DNA from 2 places in the Rhizobium indigoferae genome. Region 1 is predicted to be linked to the other one. Evidence: predicted binding sites of a transcription regulator. Region 1 holds the regulator's gene; the other holds the start of a gene.
The links. Region 1 encodes LexA, which represses DNA repair genes until DNA is damaged. Its sites were predicted from a motif close to TGTTCNNNNTGTGTTCNG; they were not measured.
Positions count from the first base shown of each region.

Region 2: the regulator LexA is predicted to act here: its motif matches at 2,637-2,654, upstream of uvrA (excinuclease ABC subunit UvrA).

Region 1 covers NZ_CP140635.1:1,754,480-1,760,005, forward strand. The annotation lists gene gltA (citrate synthase) at 1-324, opposite strand, end outside; partial or broken gene U5G49_RS09040 (ComEC/Rec2 family competence protein) at 615-3,045, shown strand; gene lexA (transcriptional repressor LexA) at 3,026-3,745, opposite strand; gene U5G49_RS09050 (VOC family protein) at 3,945-4,841, shown strand; gene kdsA (3-deoxy-8-phosphooctulonate synthase) at 4,838-5,526, shown strand, end outside.
Region 2 covers NZ_CP140635.1:1,899,528-1,905,053, forward strand. The annotation lists gene uvrA (excinuclease ABC subunit UvrA) at 1-2,514, opposite strand, end outside; gene U5G49_RS09775 (single-stranded DNA-binding protein) at 2,798-3,307, shown strand; gene U5G49_RS09780 (MarC family protein) at 3,408-4,055, opposite strand; gene gyrA (DNA gyrase subunit A) at 4,292-5,526, shown strand, end outside.

The sequences.
Region 1 (5,526 bases):
GACGCGATAATCGAAATCCTTCTTCTGCACGGTGGTCGGCAGTTCGCCGTAAAGCAAGAGGTAGCAGACCTCGAGAAAGTCGCCATGTTCGGCGAGCTGCTCGATCGGATAGCCGCGATGCAGCAGGACACCTTCGTCGCCGTCGATGTAGGTGATTTTCGATTCACAGGATGCAGTCGACGTGAAACCCGGATCGTAGGTGAAGGAAGCCGTGTTCTTGTAGAGGGCACCGATATCGATGACGCTCGGTCCGATCGTGCCGCTTTTAACGGCAAGGTCGACTGATTTGTCACCGATTTTTATTGTAGCGCTTTGATCCGTCATGCTGATCCTCCGAAATGGCGGTGGCGCCATAAAAGCGCCATAGGGGTTAAGCGTCCTCACCGATAGCTATATGATCGCGAGGCTAATGCCAAGTTACCGTGATGGCATTTTGTGCATTGCAGTATCACCTTTTAGGCACTGCAGCGATGAGCCGCATGCATATCGGAAGCCGATGATTCGACTGCTCTTTTGGCTCTTTCAATTTTCCCTCACTTTTCAATCGATTATTCTTGCCGGATTTGATTGGCGGTTGCATTCTGGCTGTCTGGGCGAGTGACCTTGGGCAGCACATGCAGGAGTTGACGACAGTCGAATTGCGGCCGGAAGCAGGCGCCGGCCTTGCCGACTCCGCCGGTTTTTCTCCGCCTGTCGTGGTGACGCGGCCGCCAAGGACGCAGTCGGCGACACCGTGGCGCCACCGGCTGCCGGCAGCAGCCTCGCAATCGCTGCGTGGTGGCATGCGCATGCTGGGCGAAGAGGCGGACCATGGCCGCCTGCTGCTGTTCTCACCGGTCTTCCTCGGCGCCGGCTCAGCCTTCTGGTTTCTAGCGGCATCGGACTTCCCGCTCGTTGCATCGCTGCTCTGCCTGTTGGTGCTGACCGTCGCGGTTCTCATCGCCAGCCGCAGCCCGGGCGGCATTGCGGGCAACGCTGCTGGCGCTTGCACTTGTCGCCTGCGGCGTGGTCTCGGCGCAACTCGAGAGCCGACGGGCTTCGACCGTGATCCTCGATTCATCAGTGACGACGACGGTGACCGGCCGTGTCGAGCGGCGCGAAGGCGATGGTCGCGGGCGGTGGCGCTATATTCTTGCCGTCACCGGTACTGAGGCGCCGGAGGTGAAGCGGCCGCCGGGGCGCATAACCGCGATCGCCCGCGGCGCGGACGCGCCTTTCGAGATCGGTGATATCATAACCGGCAGGGCACGGCTGACGCCGCCAGCAGGTCCAGCGCTTCCTGAGCTCAACGACTTCTCCTTCGGTGCCTATTTCGATGGCATCGGCGCCAACGGCTTCTGCTACGGTGCGCCGACAAAGGTCGATTTGCAGGCAGGTCCGCAAGCGGCCAGATCGACGACGGAAGCGCTGCTCGAAGGTCTCTACCGGCTGCGCAGCGGTATCGGCGACCGCATAAGGTCGATTCTGCCCGGCGACACCGGCGCTTTTGCCGCTGCTCTGGTGACGGACGAGCGGCGCGCCATCTCGAATGAGACGACGGAGGCGCTGCGCCAGTCCGGTCTGGCTCATATCATCGCTATCTCCGGCCTCAACATGGCGCTGTCAGCCGGCATCTTCTTCGTCGGTTTCCGCATGCTGCTCAGCCTCTTTCCCGGTGTCGCCCAAGCCTATCCGACCAAGAAGATCGCCGCTGCCGGCGCGCTCATCGCCGTCACGGCCTATTTCCTGATCTCCGGCTTTGCCGTCTCGGCCGAACGCGCCTTCATCATGATGGCGATCATGTTGATTGCCGTCTTCTTCGACCGGCCGTCGATCAGCCTGCGCAATGTCGCTCTCTCGGCGCTCGTCATTCTCGCCATTTCACCGTCCGAGGTCTTGGGTCCGAGCTTCCAGATGTCCTTTGCTGCGACATTGGCGTTGGTATCTGGCTACCAGCTGTGGAAGGACCGGCGCGTCCGCGAAAACGCTTTCCTGAAGCTGCCGGTGTTTCGGCCCGTCGTTACGGTTGCGGGTTTCTTCGGCGGCGTCTTCCTGACCTCGCTGATCGGCGGCTTTTCCACCGCGCTGTTTTCGATCGAGCATTTTCATCGCCTGACTGCCTATGGCCTGCCGGCAAACCTCGCGACGATGCCGATCATCTCCTTCATCATCATGCCGGCCGGGTTGCTGGCGATGCTGCTCATGCCTTTCGGTCTGGATGTTTTGCCTTGGAAGGTCGTCGGATTCGGCCTCGATCTGGTGATCGCGATCGCAAAGACGGTGTCCGGCTGGGGTGGCGACATCGGCATCGGCCGCTTGCCCGCTTGGTATTTCGCGATAGCCGTCGCAGGCTTTCTGCTGCTGACGCTGCTCCGCACCCGGCTGCGCCATATCGGCACGTCGATCATCGCGATCTCGACGCTCGTCCTCTTGCTTCTGCCGGTTCCCCGGCCGCCGGATCTGGCGATTTCGGAGGATGGTGGTCTCGTCGCAATCGTCGAGGCGGGGGCCATGGCTTCCAACCGTGAAAGACCGCCGGATTTCATCTTCGACCAGGCAGAGAGCGCTGGTCCTGCCGACGCATCACCCGCCGAAGATCTGGATGGTCCTGCTATCCCGCCGGAGGGAGAAGACCGCCGCGTCAGGCTTTCCCGCGATCAGCAGAACGAAGCAAGGTCGGCGATGCGGGCGGCTGCAGCTGGTGGTGAAGCAAACCGCTTTTCCTGCGTCAAGAAGGCCTGGTGCATATCAAGGCTTGGCAATGGTCACGTGGTTGCTGTCATCGACAATGCCGCCTATCTCGGTCCGGCATGCGACGCGGCCGATATCGTCGTGACGTCGGTCCGCCTGCGCTTCAACAGCTGCCGCTCAGGGGCGACGCTCTTCACCGGCGAAACGCTGCGCAGGACCGGTTCCGTCGAGTTGCGGTTCGCCGACGCCGGCCTGGAGGTCGCAACCGCATTCGATGCATTGTCGCGGCCATGGATGCTGCATCGCGCCTATGACTGGCGCAGCAACAGTTTTGCCGAATCCAGAATGCCTGATGTCAGTGATAGCGGCGAATGAGGCCGACGAGCTTGCCCTGAACCTTGACGCGGTCCGGCCCGAAAATCCGGGTCTCGTAAGCCGGGTTGGCCGCCTCCAGCGCGATCGAGGCGCCTTTGCGGCGGAAGCGTTTGAGTGTCGCTTCTTCGTCGTCGACGAGAGCAACGACGATGTCACCAGGACTTGCGGTGCTGCCGTTGCGAATAATCACGGTGTCGCCGTCGAAGATGCCGGCGTCGATCATCGAATCGCCCTTGACCTCGAGCGCATAATGTTCACCGGAACCGAGCATGTCGGCCGGAACGACGATGTCGTGGGTGTTGTTCTGGATCGCCGAGATCGGAACACCGGCGGCGATACGGCCCATGACCGGCACGGAGACCGAGTTGCCGTTGTCGGCGACGGGTTTTGCGGGAGCAGGAGTGGCGACCGGCTGCGGCTTGCCAAGGCTGCCCTCGATGACGCTGGGCGAAAAGCCGCGCCGGGGCTGAATGCTGGGGCTGTAGGCCTCCGGAAGCTTGATAACCTCTAGCGCGCGGGCGCGGTTCGGTAGGCGGCGAATGAAGCCACGTTCCTCGAGCGCCGTAATCAGCCGGTGAATCCCGGACTTGGAAGCGAGGTCCAGGGCATCCTTCATTTCGTCGAAAGATGGCGGAACGCCGGATTCCTTCATGCGCTCATGAATGAAAAGGAGAAGCTCCTGTTGTTTGCGCGTGAGCATCGACGTTGTGACCTCGTGATTGAAACAAATCCAGAACAGACACTATATGTTCCATATGTGTTCCGCAAGTAGCTAAATTTCCGTAAAACTTGGCGCCAACTCGTTGAGATTTTTATTTTCATTCGCCGGATTGGGACACATGTCTTGCATTGAGGGGCGCGCCATCGCACATCTCTTGCCGTTTCCAGGAGAGGATATCATGAACGAGCGTTCCGCCAAGCCGCACCCGCTGGATCATGTGGTGCTGCCCGTCGTCAATATCGATCTGGCGCGCGAGAGGCTTGGCAAGCTCGGCTTCACCGTTGCCGCCGATGCACGCCATCCCTTCGGAACGGAAAACGCCTGCGTCTTTTTTGCCGACAAGACCTATCTGGAGCCGCTCGGGATTGCGAGTGTCGAGGAGAGCGAGGCCTCAGCGCGGCAAGGCAATGTTTTCACGGCCCGCAACCGGGCCTTCCGCTTCCGCTGCGGCGAGGAGGGGCTTTCGGGGCTTGCTTTCGGCAGTAAGGATGCCGGCGTCGATCATCAGAACTTCGTCGGCAACGGATCGAGCGCCGGCGAGATGCTGCAGTTCACCCGGCCGATGAGGATGCCGGACGGTTCTGAGAGCATCGCCGGCTTCAAGCTGGCTTTTGCCGGCGACCTGCGAGCGCCCGATCTGTTCCTTTTCAGCGTCGAGCGCGTCAATCCGCTGCCGGCCGACCGCGGCGCGCTGGAGACGCATGCCAATGGCGTCACCGGCATTGCCGAGATCGCGCTCTGCGCGCCTGATGCTGCCGCATTCGGAGCCTTCGTCGGCCTTGCCGTGGCGCAGGCGGCAGTCGAGAAAACCGGTTTTGGCGTTAATATTGCTGCGTCGAACGCGAAAATCAGCCTGATGACGCCGGAAGGGCTGGAAGCCTATTTCGAGATCGCCGGCTCATCCGCCGATCGCGGCCTGCGTGGCCGGGCAATCCTCTTCATTGTCGCCGATCTTGCCGTGACAGAAGCGCATTTGGCTGCTAACGGGGTGACATACACGCGCAAGAACAATCGCATTCTGGTGAAGCCCGCGCCCGGGCAGGGCACGCTCTTCGCCTTCGAGGAGACACGATGAGCACTGAGACGAATTCCGAAGTCAAGATCGGCGAAGGCCAAGGCCAGGTCACCTTTTCCAATACCGGCCGCCTGTCGCTGATTGCCGGTCCCTGCCAGATGGAGAGCCGCGACCACGCCTTCATGGTTGCCGGTACGCTGAAAGAGCTTTGCGCAAAGCTCGGCATCGGCCTCGTTTACAAGAGCTCTTTCGACAAGGCGAACCGCACCTCTCTTTCGGCTGAACGCGGCATCGGGATCGAAAAGGGCATGGAGGTCTTTGCTGACCTCAAGAAGGAATTCGGCTTTCCTGTCCTGACCGACGTTCATACCGCCGAGCAATGTGCGGAGGTGGCAAAGGTCGTCGACGTCCTGCAGATCCCGGCCTTCCTTTGCCGCCAGACCGACCTTCTCATCGCCGCCGCCAAGACCGGCCGCGTCGTCAATGTCAAGAAGGGCCAGTTCCTCGCTCCCTGGGATATGAAGAACGTCCTGAAGAAGCTCAACGCCAGCGGCAATCCGAACGTGCTGCTGTGCGAGCGTGGCGCCTCCTTCGGTTATAATACGCTGGTTTCCGACATGCGTTCGCTGCCGATCATGGCGGCGATGGGCGCGCCCGTTATCTTCGATGCGACCCATTCCGTTGCGCAGCCGGGCGGGCAGGGCGATTCCTCCGGCGGTCAGCGGGAATTCGTGGAAACACTGGC
Region 2 (5,526 bases), 150 kb from region 1:
GCCGACATCCTTCAGCGATTGCAGCTTGTCGCGCACCGCAGGCACTGCCGCGAAGAAATCGACGCCTTCCTCCACCGTCATGTCGAGCACCTCGGCGATCGACTTCTGCTTGAAGGTAACATCGAGCGTCTCTCTGTTATAGCGCTTGCCATGGCAGACGTCGCAGGTGACGTAGACATCGGGCAGGAAGTGCATCTCGATCTTGATGACGCCGTCGCCCTGGCAGGCCTCGCAGCGTCCGCCCTTGACGTTGAAGGAGAAACGGCCCGGCTGGTAGCCGCGTGCCTTGGCCTCCGGCAGACCGGCGAACCAGTCTCGGATCGGCGTGAAGGCGCCAGTATAGGTCGCCGGGTTCGAGCGCGGCGTGCGGCCGATCGGCGACTGGTCGATATCGATCACCTTGTCGATATGCTCGAAGCCGTCGATGCGGTCGTGATCGGCCGGATTTTCACGCGCGCCCATGACGCGGCGTGCCGCCGATTTATAGAGCGTCTCGATCAGGAAGGTGGATTTGCCGCCGCCGGAAACGCCGGTCACCGCCGTGAAGACACCGAGCGGGATCGACGCCGTAACGTTCTTCAGATTGTTGCCTCGCGCCCCGACCACCTTGATCTCGCGGCCCTTCTTCGGCTTGCGGCGCTCGTCGGGAACGGGAACGCCGAGTTCGCCGGAGAGATATTTGCCGGTCAGCGAATTCGGACTGTCCATGATATCCTGCGGCGTACCATGGGCGATGACCTGACCGCCGTGAATGCCGGCCGCCGGGCCGATATCGACGACGTCGTCGGCCGACAAGATCGCATCCTCGTCATGTTCGACGACAATGACGGTGTTGCCGATGTCGCGCAGGTGCTTCAGCGTGTCGAGCAGCCGGGCATTGTCGCGCTGATGCAGGCCGATCGACGGTTCGTCGAGCACGTAAAGCACGCCCGTCAGCCCGGAGCCGATCTGCGAGGCGAGCCGGATACGCTGGCTCTCGCCGCCCGACAGCGTGCCGGAATTGCGCGAAAGGCTGAGATATTCCAGTCCGACATCGTTGAGGAAGCGCAGCCGGTCGCGGATCTCCTTGAGGATGCGCACGGCGATCTCGTTCTGCTTGGCATTGAAGCTTGCCGGCAGTGTCTCGAACCAGTCGCGGGCGACGCGGATCGACATACCCGTCACTTCGCCGATATGCAGCGTGTCGATCTTCACCGCCAGGGCCTCCGGCTTCAGGCGGAAGCCGTTGCAGGCCGGGCAGGGGGCCGCCGACATGAAGCGCTCGATGTCTTCGCGCGCCCAGGCGGAATCGGTCTCTTTCCAGCGGCGCTCGAGATTGGTGATGATGCCCTCGAAATTCTTCTGGGTCGTATAGGAGCGGGCGCCGTCGGCGTAGTGGAATTCGATCTTGTCGTTGGTGCCGTTGAGGATGACGTCCTTGGCCTCATCGGAAAGATCGTTCCAGCGAGTGCCGAGCTTGAAGCCGTAATGTTTGCCGAGTGCTTCCAGCGTCTGATTGTAATAGGGCGAGGTCGACTTGGCCCAGGGTGCGATCGCCCCGTCGCGCAGCGTCCGCTCGGGCTCGGGCACGATCAGATCCGGATCGATCTTCTGCTGGGCGCCGAGGCCGTCGCAGGTCGGGCAGGCGCCGAACGGGTTGTTGAAGGAGAACAGCCTGGGTTCGATCTCGGGAATGGTGAAGCCAGAGACTGGGCAGGCGAACTTCTCCGAAAACAGCACGCGTTCATGCGTCTCGTTCAGCGACTTGTTGGCGGATCCGCCGGCTGACGTCTCTTCCGGCGGCAACGGCTTGTCGGCGAATTCGGCGACCGCCAGCCCGTCGGCGAGCTTCAGGCACGTTTCGAGACTGTCCGCCAGGCGCGCTGAGACATCCGAGCGCACGACGATGCGGTCGACCACCACGTCGATGTCATGCTTGTATTTCTTGTCGAGCACCGGCGCCTCGGCGATCTCGTAGAACTGGCCGTCGACCTTGACGCGCTGGAAGCCCTTCTTCATCAGCTCTGCCAGTTCCTTCTTGTATTCGCCCTTGCGCCCGCGCACGAGCGGCGCGAGAATATAAAGACGGGTGCCCTCGCCGAAATCGAGGATGCGGTCGACCATCTGGCTGACGGTCTGGCTCTCGATCGGCAGGCCGGTCGCCGGCGAATAGGGAACACCGACGCGGGCAAAGAGCAGGCGCATGTAGTCGTAGATCTCAGTGACGGTGCCAACCGTCGAGCGCGGGTTGCGCGAGGTGGTCTTCTGCTCGATCGAGATCGCCGGCGACAGCCCGTCGATCTGGTCGACATCCGGCTTCTGCATCATTTCGAGGAACTGGCGGGCATAGGCCGACAGGCTCTCGACATAGCGCCGCTGGCCCTCGGCATAGATCGTGTCGAAGGCGAGCGAGGATTTGCCGGAACCCGACAGCCCGGTCATGACGATCAGCTTGTTACGCGGCAGATCGAGATCGATGCTCTTGAGATTATGCTCGCGCGCACCGCGGATGGAGATCGTCTTCAGTTCGCTCATCGTCTCTGCTTTGGTTTTCTGGATGACAGCCCTTATTTAGTGATGCCGACGGGCGAGTCGAGGCTGAATATCCGCAAGGGCTCAAGGTTTTCGATTCTGTTGACAGGATCATACGGATAAACTAGAACAAATAAAGAACAAAATTCCTGATGAATGCATGCGGCTGTCTGATGGATAAACATGTGGATTAAATGCCGCCCATGCGCATCGGCGGTCCGTGATGGTTTAAGGTGCGCCGATCGATTAAACGCCGCCGGTCAGGGCGGCAGGCAGGGTGAGAAGTATGGCTGGTAGCGTGAATAAGGTAATTCTGGTTGGAAACGTCGGTGCAGACCCCGAAATCCGCCGCACTCAGGATGGCCGGCCGATCGCCAATCTTCGTATCGCGACGTCGGAGACCTGGCGCGATCGCAATTCCGGCGAGCGCCGTGAGAAGACCGAATGGCACACTGTCGTCGTCTTCAACGAGGGCCTCTGCAAGGTCGTCGAGCAATATGTGAAGAAGGGCGCCAAGCTCTATATCGAAGGCCAGTTGCAGACCCGCAAGTGGCAGGACCAGCAGGGCCAGGATCGTTACAGCACGGAAGTGGTGCTGCAGGGGTTTGGTTCGACGCTGACGATGCTCGACGGCCGCGGTGAAGGCGGCGGCGCGAGCGGCGGCCGTGGCAGTGCCGCTGGCGGCAACGATTACGGCGACGATTACGGCGCCCCGGCTCCCGCCTCATCGCCGAGCCGCGGCGGTGGCGGCGGTGGCAACTTCTCGCGGGATCTCGACGACGATATCCCGTTCTGATCGATAGCCTTTGCTGGCTTTGTGAAAGAGGTGAGAGAGCATGATGCCTTGGATGGCGTCATGCTCTTTTTCTTTGATTTCGCGGCAGATGCCGCGATTTTCAGTGCGGTGTCGCGCTGATGAGGTTGAGCGCCGATTTCGCGCCGTCGACGACGAATTGTGCGGCAAGGGCAGCGAGGATGACGCCGAGAAGCCGTGTCAGGATCGCCCGGCCGGTGACGCCGAGGAAACGGTCCAGCCGTTCGGCGACGAGCAGCATGAGGAAAGTCAGCAACAGATTGGCGGCAAGGACGCCGATCAGCTGCGCCTTTCCGACGGATGTCGCCAGCGTGCCGGCAAGCAGGATCGTCGCCGAGATCGCGCCCGGGCCGGCGATCAGCGGCAAGGCGAGGGGAAAGACGGCGATATTCTCGATGTGATCCTTGGTGATCGCCACCTCGGTCGCCTTCTCCTTGCGGTCCTGGCGCTTTTCGAACACCATCTCGAAGGCGATCCAGAACAGCAGCAGACCACCCGCGATGCGGAAGGCGCCGATCGAAATCCCGAGCACGCTGAGCACGCCGGCGCCGAACAGAGCGAAGACGGCGAGGATGATGAAGGCGATGGTCGAGCCACGCAGCGCCACCTGCGTGCGCTCACTGCGGCTCATGCCTGTCGTCAGCCCCAGAAAGATCGGTGCGAGCCCCGGCGGATCGATGGTGACGAGAAGCGTCGTGAAGGCGTTGATCAATTGGTCGGCGCTTGCCATCGGCTCTCCGGAACCCCATATGAGTGCGTGGTTTTTATGATTGTGAAGCGGGGATTCCGATTTGGCAAATATCCCGCAGCGGCCCGCGGCGGATTTGTCCGGTCCGGCCGCGCAACTTGCATGTTTTACCGTCTTTAAGCCGCAAAAGCCTGTTCAAAACGCGCTGTGAAATTGGCGCGGGAACAGGCTTTCCGCTATAAATCTTCAAGTGATTCTAGAAGAGATCGTGATCTGTTTTGACTGAGCAAACACCCCCCGGCGGCGGGAAGCTCCCGCCAGGCATCGAGCCCATCTCCATCATGGAGGAAATGCAGCGGTCGTATCTCGATTACGCCATGAGCGTCATCGTCAGCCGCGCGCTGCCCGACGTGCGCGACGGCCTCAAGCCCGTGCACCGGCGCATCCTCTACGGCATGTCCGAGCTCGGCATCGACTGGAACAAGAAATACGTCAAATGCGCCCGCGTCACCGGTGACGTGATGGGTAAATTCCATCCGCACGGCAATTCTGCGATCTATGATGCGCTCGCCCGCATGGCGCAGCCCTGGTCGCTGCGGCTGCCGTTGATCGACGGTCAGGGCAATTTCGGCTCGGTCGATGGTGATCCGCCGGCGGCCGAACGTTATACCGAATGCCGCCTCGAAAAGGCTGCCCACTCGCTGCTCGACGATCTCGACAAGGAAACCGTCGATTTCCGCGACAACTACGACGGCACTCTCTCCGAGCCGGTCGTGGTGCCCGCCAAGTTCCCGAACCTGCTCGTCAACGGCGCCGGCGGCATCGCCGTCGGCATGGCGACCAATATCCCGCCGCACAATCTCTCCGAAGTCATCGACGGCTGCATCGCGCTGATCGACGATCCGGCAATCGAGCTGCCGGAACTGATCCAGATCATTCCCGGCCCCGATTTCCCGACGGGTGCGAAGATCCTCGGCCGTGCCGGCATCCGCTCGGCTTATGAGACCGGCCGCGGCTCCGTCATCATGCGCGGCGTCGCTGCCATCGAGCCGATGCGCGGTGACCGTGAGCAGATCATCATCACCGAGATTCCCTACCAGGTGAACAAGGCGACGATGATCGAGAAGATGGCCGAGCTGGTGCGCGACAAGCGCATCGAGGGCATCTCCGACCTGCGCGATGAATCCGACCGCCAGGGTTATCGCGTCGTCGTCGAGCTGAAGCGCGATGCCAATGCCGAAGTCATCCTCAACCAGCTTTATCGTTATACGCCGCTGCAGACGTCCTTCGGCTGCAACATGGTGGCGCTGAACGGCGGCAAGCCCGAACAGCTGACCCTGCTCGACATGCTGCGCGCTTTCGTCTCGTTCCGCGAAGAAGTTGTTAGCCGGAGAACCAAATTCCTGCTGCGCAAGGCGCGTGATCGCGCCCACGTGTTGGTCGGTCTCGCCATTGCCGTCGCCAATATCGACGAGGTCATCCGCGTCATCCGCCAGGCGCCCGATCCGCAGTC